3 regions of the Lysinibacillus sp. FSL K6-0232 genome follow, and region 3 is predicted to be linked to each of the others. Evidence: riboswitches for the same ligand, from Rfam matches in the RefSeq annotation. Region 3 holds a riboswitch; each other region holds the start of a gene.
The links. A riboswitch is a leader RNA that binds a small molecule or an ion and turns the genes downstream of it on or off. The one in region 3 is predicted to bind S-adenosylmethionine.

Region 1: linked by a shared signal. The riboswitch ahead of metK (methionine adenosyltransferase) and the one ahead of MHB42_RS17785 (bifunctional homocysteine S-methyltransferase/methylenetetrahydrofolate reductase) in region 3 are both predicted to bind S-adenosylmethionine.
Region 2: linked by a shared signal. The riboswitch ahead of metA (homoserine O-acetyltransferase MetA) and the one ahead of MHB42_RS17785 (bifunctional homocysteine S-methyltransferase/methylenetetrahydrofolate reductase) in region 3 are both predicted to bind S-adenosylmethionine.

The regions. Positions count from the first base shown of each region.
Region 1 is NZ_JBBOYW010000001.1:2,959,061-2,962,346, reverse strand. It holds gene pckA (phosphoenolpyruvate carboxykinase (ATP)) at 1-819, opposite strand, end outside; SAM riboswitch class I at 1,249-1,367, shown strand; gene metK (methionine adenosyltransferase) at 1,649-2,848, shown strand; gene MHB42_RS14350 (gamma carbonic anhydrase) at 3,180-3,286, opposite strand, start outside.
Region 2 is NZ_JBBOYW010000001.1:2,105,273-2,108,558, forward strand. It holds gene MHB42_RS10280 (GerAB/ArcD/ProY family transporter) at 1-556, shown strand, start outside; gene metA (homoserine O-acetyltransferase MetA) at 589-1,524, opposite strand; SAM riboswitch class I at 1,623-1,732, opposite strand; gene MHB42_RS10290 (nucleotide excision repair endonuclease) at 1,935-2,306, shown strand; gene MHB42_RS10295 (TrmB family transcriptional regulator) at 2,370-3,152, opposite strand; gene MHB42_RS10300 (TSUP family transporter) at 3,257-3,286, shown strand, end outside.
Region 3 is NZ_JBBOYW010000001.1:3,623,797-3,627,082, forward strand. It holds gene MHB42_RS17785 (bifunctional homocysteine S-methyltransferase/methylenetetrahydrofolate reductase) at 1-1,222, opposite strand, end outside; SAM riboswitch class I at 1,357-1,457, opposite strand; gene hemG (protoporphyrinogen oxidase) at 1,557-2,951, opposite strand.

The DNA.
Region 1 (3,286 bases), 660 kb from region 3:
TTTCGCATAGCAACCACCTTCAATGTTGAAGACACCATTATCAGACCAGCCATGCTCATCGTCACCGATTAATTTGCGTTCTGGATCAGCAGATAATGTTGTTTTACCAGTACCAGATAGACCGAAGAATAATGCTACATCACCAGCTTCTCCAACATTCGCTGAGCAATGCATAGAAAGGATGCCTTGTTGTGGTAATAAGTAGTTCATAATACCGAAAATAGATTTTTTCATCTCACCAGCATATTCAGTACCACCAATTAAAATCACTTTCTTTTCAAGTGATACGATAATAAATGTTTCTGAAGCTGTACCATCAACGGCAGGGTCTGCTTTAAAGTTAGGAGCTGAGATAACAGTGAACTCTGCAACATGAGAAGCTAATTCTTCTTCAGTTGGACGGATAAATAATTGATGAGCGAAAAGATTGTGCCAAGCATATTCATTAATAACTTGAATACTTAATTGTGAATCTTTGTCAGCACCTGCGAAGCCTTTGAATACAAATAATTCGTCACGTTCTTTTAAATATTTTATAACTTTAATATATAAGTTATCGAACACTTCAGAAGAAATCGGTTGATTGACTTTTCCCCAGTCAATTTGATCTTTTATGCTTTCTTCTTCTACTGTATATTTATCTTTAGGTGAACGACCAGTGTATTTGCCAGTTTCTGCACGAACTGCGCCATCTACTGTTAATACTGCTTCACCACGAGCTGTAGCTTTTTCTGCTAACTGTGGTACTGAAAGTTGAACTTGAACATTTCCGCCGTTTAATAATTCCTTCAGTTCGTTTGTAATTTCTACTGAATTCATCGATTAAATACCATCCTTTTTTATAATATTCCCTTGATTCTGAGGGATTTTTTCTTAATTTCAAAAATAGTATAACACAATTACTTAAATAATCTATACTAATTAAGAAATTATTTTCGAGTTTTTATTATTTTTCAACAAACTGACAAAAAATAACGTTTTTCGAGTAGAATCCCTTCAATCCTACTACAAATGCGCTTGAAAATAGCGTCACACATATGTTACCACAACAAGCATGGGATGTTGTAGGGATGAATTTGCTTTTATTTACATCATCATCCATGTATAAAAGGTTTTACAATAATAATATTCTTGTTGTACTGTATTTTTTGAAGTGCTATTGCGTCAAAAATGTGAAACAATCGTCAAGGATTAGAAAATATTTGACAATAGTCAACCTTTTCAGTAACATGGGTTATTGAACGGATACTCTTATCCCGAGCTGGTGGAGGGTCAGGCCCTGTGAAACCCGGCAACCTGCATGAAACATTTCACGACATGCGTTGGTGCCAACCTGATGCAAGGGACATTCCCTTGAACGATAAGAGTGAAAGGTTACGAAGTCATTAGTCCTTTCCTCATGTAAAACAACGTGAGAAAAGGATTTTTTTTATTGTTAAAAATCAATGTAAAGAGCAATGTATATAGTTCTTTCCTTATTATAATGACGGATCTTTCAAAATCCTCGTGTTAAAAGCAGTAGCTGTTTTCGATAAAAACAACACAACAACGGCTTGGAGTTCGATCCTTAAGAGCGGGCTTGACATGGGTAATGAGTACCGTATTCATACACAACTACTTTTCGTAAGAGTAATAGGAGGAAAACCAAATGACAAACCGTCGACTGTTTACATCAGAAAGTGTGACAGAGGGGCATCCCGATAAAATTTGCGACCAAATCTCGGATGCTATTTTAGATGCCATTTTGACAGAAGACCCAAATGCACGTGTAGCATGTGAAACAACCGTTACAACAGGCTTAGTATTAGTAGCAGGAGAAATTACAACCTCTACGTATGTTGATATTAAAGGTATTGTTCGTGATACTGTAGCGGAAATTGGCTATACACGTGGTAAATATGGCTTTGATGCTGAAAATTTAGCGGTGCTTGTAGCAATTGGTGAACAATCACCTGATATTGCACAAGGTGTTGACCAAGCTTTAGAGGCACGTGAAGGCTCGATGACAGATGCCGATATTGAAGCAATCGGAGCAGGTGACCAAGGCTTAATGTTTGGTTATGCATGTAATGAAACACCCGAGCTAATGCCATTACCAATTAGCCTAGCTCATAAATTAGCACGCCGTTTAACAGCAGTGCGTAAATCAGGTGAGCTTGCTTATTTACGTCCTGATGGTAAAACACAAGTAACAGTAGAGTACGATGAGCATAATATACCTGTACGAGTTGATACAATTGTTATTTCAACACAGCATGATGAAGAGGTAACATTAGAGCAAATTCAAGCAGATTTAAAAGAATTTGTGATTGCACCAGTTGTACCAAGTGAATTATTAGATGCGAACACAAAATATTTCATCAACCCAACTGGTCGTTTCGTGATTGGTGGACCTAAGGGAGATGCTGGCTTAACAGGACGTAAAATCATCGTAGATACATACGGTGGCTATGCACGTCATGGTGGTGGTGCATTCTCTGGGAAAGATGCAACAAAGGTAGATCGTTCAGCAGCCTATGCAGCTCGCTATGTAGCAAAAAATATTGTAGCAGCAGGATTAGCAGAGCGTGCTGAAGTACAGCTTGCTTATGCAATTGGTGTTGCTCAGCCTGTTTCTATTGCTGTCGATACATTTGGTACAGGAAAGGTGAAGGAAAGCTATATTGTTGAATGGGTGCGTGAGCTATTTGATCTACGTCCAGCAGGTATTATTAAAATGCTTGACCTTCGTCGTCCAATTTACAAACAAACTGCAGCATATGGTCACTTTGGCCGTACAGATTTAGATGTACCATGGGAGCAAACAGACAAAGCAGATGCATTACGAGAAAAAGCACGTTTATCTTAATTTGATCAATACTTTTGAATCGAACGTGCAGCAGCAAATATAGCAGAATTCTATCATGATCAATACCTGTGCTTCCGCTTTTTAGTAGAAGTTTAAACAAAGATAAAAGCTTTCGTGCTATCAAGGATTCCTCGCACAAGCTCTTCTTGTTAAACTATTGAGCTAAAGCGATAAAGTGATTTAAATATTATAATGATATACTATGTGATAGAAAAGCTGGGATAGCTGAAAGAAGCGCAAGAAATCAATGTAACCATTGATTTCTCGCGCTTTTTAAGGATTAAACTCACTGTATCCCAGCTTTTAATAGCTGAGCTATTTTTTTAATAGTCTATTTTTGAAGCGATTTATAATACTGGCCTTTTTCGGCATATTCGCGTACGATGCGTTCCATATCTTCTTTATCCTCAGCATTTAATTCGCGTACAACTTTTGCTG
Region 2 (3,286 bases), 1.5 Mb from region 3:
TATTATGCGCTTTTTAAGTATCTTTTCCTTTCCATCAGTGCTGCTATTGATGCTCTATCCCCTGACAGTCAATGTCCAACATTCTGTGCAGAAGGGCTTTTATATTGGTACAATAATTGGTGGCATTGTATTAACAACAATGGTTACACTGTCCATACTTGTCTTAGGGCCAGATAGTACAACCGCTCGAACCTTCCCTAGCTATGCACTTGCCCAAAGAATATCCATTGGTTATTTTTTAGAACGTATTGAGGTATTGATAGCTGTTATGTGGATTATCTCCCTTTATATTCGCTCATTTATGTACTTCTATACAAGTGTTGTCGGGCTTGCGCAAGTGTTGAACATTAAGGATCATCGACCACTCATTTTGCCAATGGGCCTGATAGTCATTGGTCTATCGCAAATTCTTCATCCAAGTATTGTTCATTCCAATAACTACAATAATGAAATTTGGCCCATTTTATCATTTATTGTAATGATTTTACTACCTATTATAATGCTTATTGTCGCTGTCATACGCAAGTCGAAGTTACAAAAAAAAGAAGAAGTCTAATTTCTGCGTGGAAATTAGACTTTTTAAATGGCTTAAATATGGAATTCAATTTCATCCACAAAGTCCCATTCGTACGGTGTTTCTTGGTAAACATAGTAGTTCAGCCAGTTTGAAAACAATAAATGCGTATGAGCACGCCATGTATTAATCGGTGCTTGTGCTGGGTCATCATTTGGGAAATAGTTGACAGGCACTGCCGTATCAAGCCCCTTCGCTATATCGCGATGATATTCATCCGCCAATGTTGTCGCATCGTACTCTAAATGACCTGTAATCATAATATTTTTATTATCCTTCGATTGGACGATAAAGACACCTGCCTCCTCCGAATAGGATAACAAGCGTAAATCAGGATGATTGCGTACCTCGTCAATGGATACAGAAGTATGGCGTGAATGCGGTGCTGTAAATAAATCGCTAAAGCCACGCACTAAATCAACCGTTAAATCAGTAATAACATGGGAATAAACCCCCGAGCATTTAGCAGGAAGCTCAAATTTCCCAATACCATAATGATGATAGAGTGCCGCCTGTGCCCCCCAACAAATATGAAGAACAGATGTAACATTCGTTTTGGACCAATCCATAATGTCCTTTATTTCTTGCCAATAGTTTACATCCTCAAATTCCATTTTCTCGACTGGCGCTCCTGTAATAATCATGCCATCATAACGGCGATGGCGAATTTGTGAGAACGTTGTGTAAAATAGCTGTAAATGTGATTTACTCACATTTTTCGATTTATGTGTAGCTGTATTTAAAAAGGTAATATTAACCTGTAGCGGCGTATTCCCTAGTAAACGTAATAATTGTAGCTCTGTTTTTTCCTTTTCAGGCATTAAATTTAAAATTAATATACTTAACGGACGAATTTGCTGTGTTCGTGCGCGGTCCTCTTCCATCACGAAGATTTTTTCCTCACGTAAATGTTCTCCAGCTGGTAAGTTTTTCGGAATATTAATTGGCATCTTGCATTCCCCTCTCTCTTTTCAGTAAAGCCTGCTTCAAATTAAAAAATCCCCCTCATTCCATACGAGATAGAATGAGAAGGATTTTTTCACGTCCACTCTTATCTCTCAAAGGAGTACCTTTGCTGGAATTAGCACCTTTCTAACAAATTGTTAGAGGTTGCTGAAGCGTCATCGGGCCAAATCCCTCAGCTTCTCTTGATAAGATTTATTTAACTATATCGAATTGTAGCATGAACTAGTAGGAATAGCAATAATTCATAGAATATTTTGTGATTCATTTGTATGTTCCCTATTTTATTGCCCCATACTAGGCTGTGTATATCACTTTTTCTAGATGAAATTTTATGGTAAGCATACCGTAATTATGTTATCATATAGCTTTAGGGATAGAGAGGAACGTGAAAAACTTGATTAAAATTGAATTTCCAAAACCAGATGTAGTCATTCGTCAGCGTGAGCAAGATGTAAAGCCTGGTGATGTGCCGATTACACCTTACCATGGATTTATTGACTTCCATAAAATCACACGCGAAAAAGGCGGCATTTTCTTATTTTATAATGAAAAAAATGAGCTATTATTTGTCGGGAAAGCTCGCAAAATTCGCCAACGTATTAAAAAGCACTTTGAAGACAATGTATCGCCAATGAAAAATCATCGTGATGAAATTTTTAAAATTGAAGTATATGAAATAGAAGACCCAATGGAACGTGAAATTTACGAAACATATGCCATCAATGTCTTCCGCTCCAAATACAATGTAGACAAAGTATTTTACTAAGAAAAGGTGAAATCTCTTGCAATAAGGGATTTCACTTTTTTTCTTGGCTTATATGCTAGAGCTTTAGTTGAGGAAAAAGGCTTGTCGCTCTTTAGTAATCCATTCCTCCAATGCTTGGTCATCGCGCTTGATTAAGCGATTGACCAGCACATCATGCCAAATATAATCCTCCAGCAAATAAATATGCACAGGGTCCGTTGTAATAAAGGCAATTTCCTGATTGGATGGTACATGCCCATAAATCATTTGCTGTCCATCCACTGACATAATAAACCAATGCGGTGTAGATGTTTTTTTTGTATAGCGTGTCATGCGATGCTGATCCAATGTAGCAATCGGGTTTTCCACATAGAAGGTAATGCCATGGATAGGCACACGCTGTGCTGCCTCTTGAATCGCTTCATCTAACGCCTCATACATATCCTCCCACATTGATAATAGCACCTTCTGCTTAGCATTTTGGAGCAGCGATTGACAATAGTTGATAATCGCCTCCTTGCCCTTTAACATAACGACTTTATGCTCCGCTTCCTGCTCTTTTGCTTCTAGCCTAGCTAACTTTGTACCAATGGATGTAAAATTAGCCTGCCAACGCTGCTGCATTTGCTGTAAAAAAACTGCGACAGGCAGTGCAGCATATATCGTTTGCTCGGCTGTTTCCTCCTTAAGCACAATCCCCTTGTCAACAAGGCTTGTTAAAATATCATAAATTCTAGCACGGGGTATTCCTGAATTTTTACTAACCTGATAGGCATTTACATGGCTATGCTGGACAAGGGCTGTATAAGCCTTTGCTTCATATTCGGTAAAGCCTAGCTCCTTTAATTGGACGATTAATTCCTCCATCAAATCCCTCCATTGCCTTTATTATAAACGAAAAAATGAAGGGTTTACAGCATTCATCAAATTAGTTACTATTCTAGTAGTAACTAATTTAGTGGGGTGTCAGCATGTTTTTCGATATAGATATACATATTCTT
Region 3 (3,286 bases):
GAATACCTAAAGCATTAAGCCCCATTAAATGTGACTGAAGACCAATTAAATTACGGTCTCGACATGTAATATGTGTAAGGGGACGTACACCATATGTTTCCTTTAATAATGCACCCATCGCAATATTACTAATGCGTGGAGAGGCTAGTGAGTTGTCTGCCATCATCACAACATCAGCACCAGCATTATATAATTGCTGCGCTCCCTCAATAAAGCCATCAATCTCTAAATGCCTTGGTGTATCTAGCTCTACAATTACAGAACGTTCACGCTTGACCTTTTCATAAAGAGATTCATGCTTAGCTGGTTCTGCTTCACGAACAACCTCAATTTTCACTGGCTTTGCATGCTTTTCACTAACTGGTGATAGCTCCTCTAAGTATTTCTTAGCTGCTGCAATATGTTTTGGCGTTGTACCACAGCACCCTCCAATTAAACGCACGCCTTGATCACGCAACGCTACAGCTGCTCGACCAAAATAATCAGCCTCTGATTCATAAACAACACGCCCATCCTCTAAATCAAGAAGCGAAGCATTTGGGTAAGCTGACATAAATGCCTTTTTAGGAAGCTCAACGCCTTCAAATGCTTGAATTGTATGATGCGGACCTAAACGGCAGTTTACACCAACCACATCTGCACCCAATGCCTCTAGATCATGCAATGCCTCATTTAAAGAAAGCCCATTTTGCAGCACACCTGGCTCATGCATTGACACTTGTGCAATAATCGGTAAAGCTGTTTTTGCTCGTAGCATTGTTAATGTCGCTGTTAACTCTTCAAAATCATAATACGTTTCAAGTAAAAGACCATCTGGATTCCCTGCCAGTAACACTGTTGCCTGCTCTTCGACAGCTGCTAGTATTTCCTCTAATGTTGCATCACTTTTACGAATGCCACGAATACCACCAATTGTTCCTAGCACAAATTGACCGCCATCCGCCGCTGCTCGTTTTGCAATTGTGATGGCCGCTTCATTAAATTGCTGAACACGTGACTCTAATCCATAACGAACTAATTTAATAGCATTTGCTCCATACGTATTTGTTTGAATCACATCAGCACCCGCTGCAATATATTCTCTATGAATCTTTTCAATTAATTCAGGCTTCTGTATATTCATTTCCTCATGGCAATATTCTAAGCCGTAGCCATAGAGTACCGTCCCTATTGCACCATCTGCCGTCAATACATGTGTTTTTAATCTTTCAAGTAATCCCATAAAATTGCCTCTCTTCCTTCTTAACTCTATCATTATCAACTATGCTTCAACATAATTGGAAGTTTTCGATCATCTCAAAAGAAAAAGCCCTCTTTCATAAAAAGAAGGCTTTAACGATTTGTCAATGTTGTTCCTTCTCATCTTCGACTACAAGAGTCTTCTGGATTTAGCACCTGACATAATGTTGGTTGCTGAAGCTTCATTGGGCCAGTCCCTCAGCTTCTCTTGATAAGAATTAAGTATGAATTTTTTAAATAATTAAAAGAATCATATCGTTTACAGGCGATTGAGTCAAGACTATTTCACAGAACAAAGTAATTTTTCGCTTAAAGTCTTAGAATTTAACTAATTTCTCTGCAAGCTCCTCGCCAATCTTTTTCCCATTTTGAATACAGGCACCAATGCCTACACCAAAATAAGAGCAGCCTGCAATCGCTAAATTCGGATAATTTTTATCTAGCTCCTGTTGCAGCCCTTGCAATGCCTCACGATGTGCTAAATCATATTTAGGCATTTGATCGATCCATTTTGTTACATTGACAACAGTAGGCTGCTCCTCAATCCCCAAGCTTTTGCGAATATCCTCCAAAGCAATGGCTGCCAATTCCTTATCTGTCATTAAACGTAGCTGTTCATACGCTGGATTAATGCTTTTATAAAAAAGTCGTACAAGTAATCTACTATCCTTCGATGTATGCTTCCATTTACGGCTTGTCCAAGTCGCTGCATTACATACAACATCCGAATTATGTGACACAATATAGCCTGTTCCATCTGCTGGCAATCGAGCATCTGGTATATTAAAGCCTAAATAAATCGTAATGGCTGACGCAGTTGTAAATTGATCAAAATAGTAATCTAAAGCTTTATCCTGTAAGATACTTTGTACGGCTTCATTTGGCAGCGCTAAAACAGCATAGTCCGCTACAATGCTTGCATTATTCGCTAGGGAAATTAGATAGTCACTTTCCTTTTTTTGAATACTTATCGTTTCCACGCCTTTTATAATTTCTACATCCGTTAACGTTTGCTCTAACTGGTTAATAAAGGAGGACAAGCCATTTTGGAACGATATAAATTTTTTGTTAGCTGCTTGCATAAATTGCTCACGATTTGCATCAAAGCCTTTAATAATACTGCCATAATTATCTTTATAATCAATTAGGTATGGCAAAGTAGAGGCAATTGAAAGCTGGTATAGATCGCCAGAATAAACACCAGCAAGCACAGGCGCAATTTGGTTTTGCACAAGCTCCTCTCCTAAATAATACGTTAAAAACTCTCCAATGGAGCTTTCCTTTGTAAAGCCCCTATTTGGTAATGCTAAGTCCTTTAATGCCTCTTGTTTACCTTGTTCTGAAATTAATGTACTTTGCTCAAGGGATTCGATACTCATTGGTATACCAAATGTAGAATCTGCTGGAATAGCATGAAGCTCATTGTTTGTATAAATATAGGAAATGCCTGTTTCGTTGTAAACTAATTGCTCTTCAAAATCAAGCTCCTGCACAAGCTCCATTACCCCTTTATGACGGGCTACAATGGAATCAGCACCTGTTTCCATAATAAAGCCTTGCTCATACGCTGAGTGTAATTTACCACCTAAATATGTATTTTTCTCAACAAGCACTAGTCGAACATCTAACTGTTTCTCCTTCACCTGACGTTGCAAATAATGCATTGTACATAATCCTGTAATACCGCCGCCTAATACAACAACTGTTTTCATCATTAACCGCCCCTATTTTTAGTTCTTCCTCTCTACAGTATAAACCTTTTTGCATCAAAATTAAGCTCAACCCTTTACAAAATTAGCAAAAGAGGTATGTTTCAAATGATTTTGAAACATACCTCTTTCTGTTGTGAAAGCGCAGTGCAACGCAGCAGCAGCACAAAACGATTTTCTGTGCGAAAGTGTAGCATCAGGTATAGCCTGTAAAAACTCAATTAAGAAAACTAACAATCAGTGAGTGTGTGCAAGCACCACTGATTGTTAGTTTCACTTTATTAGCCATTAATATTTCATTTAGAAAATTTTTTGATCGCCCTTTAAGTATGTAGCTT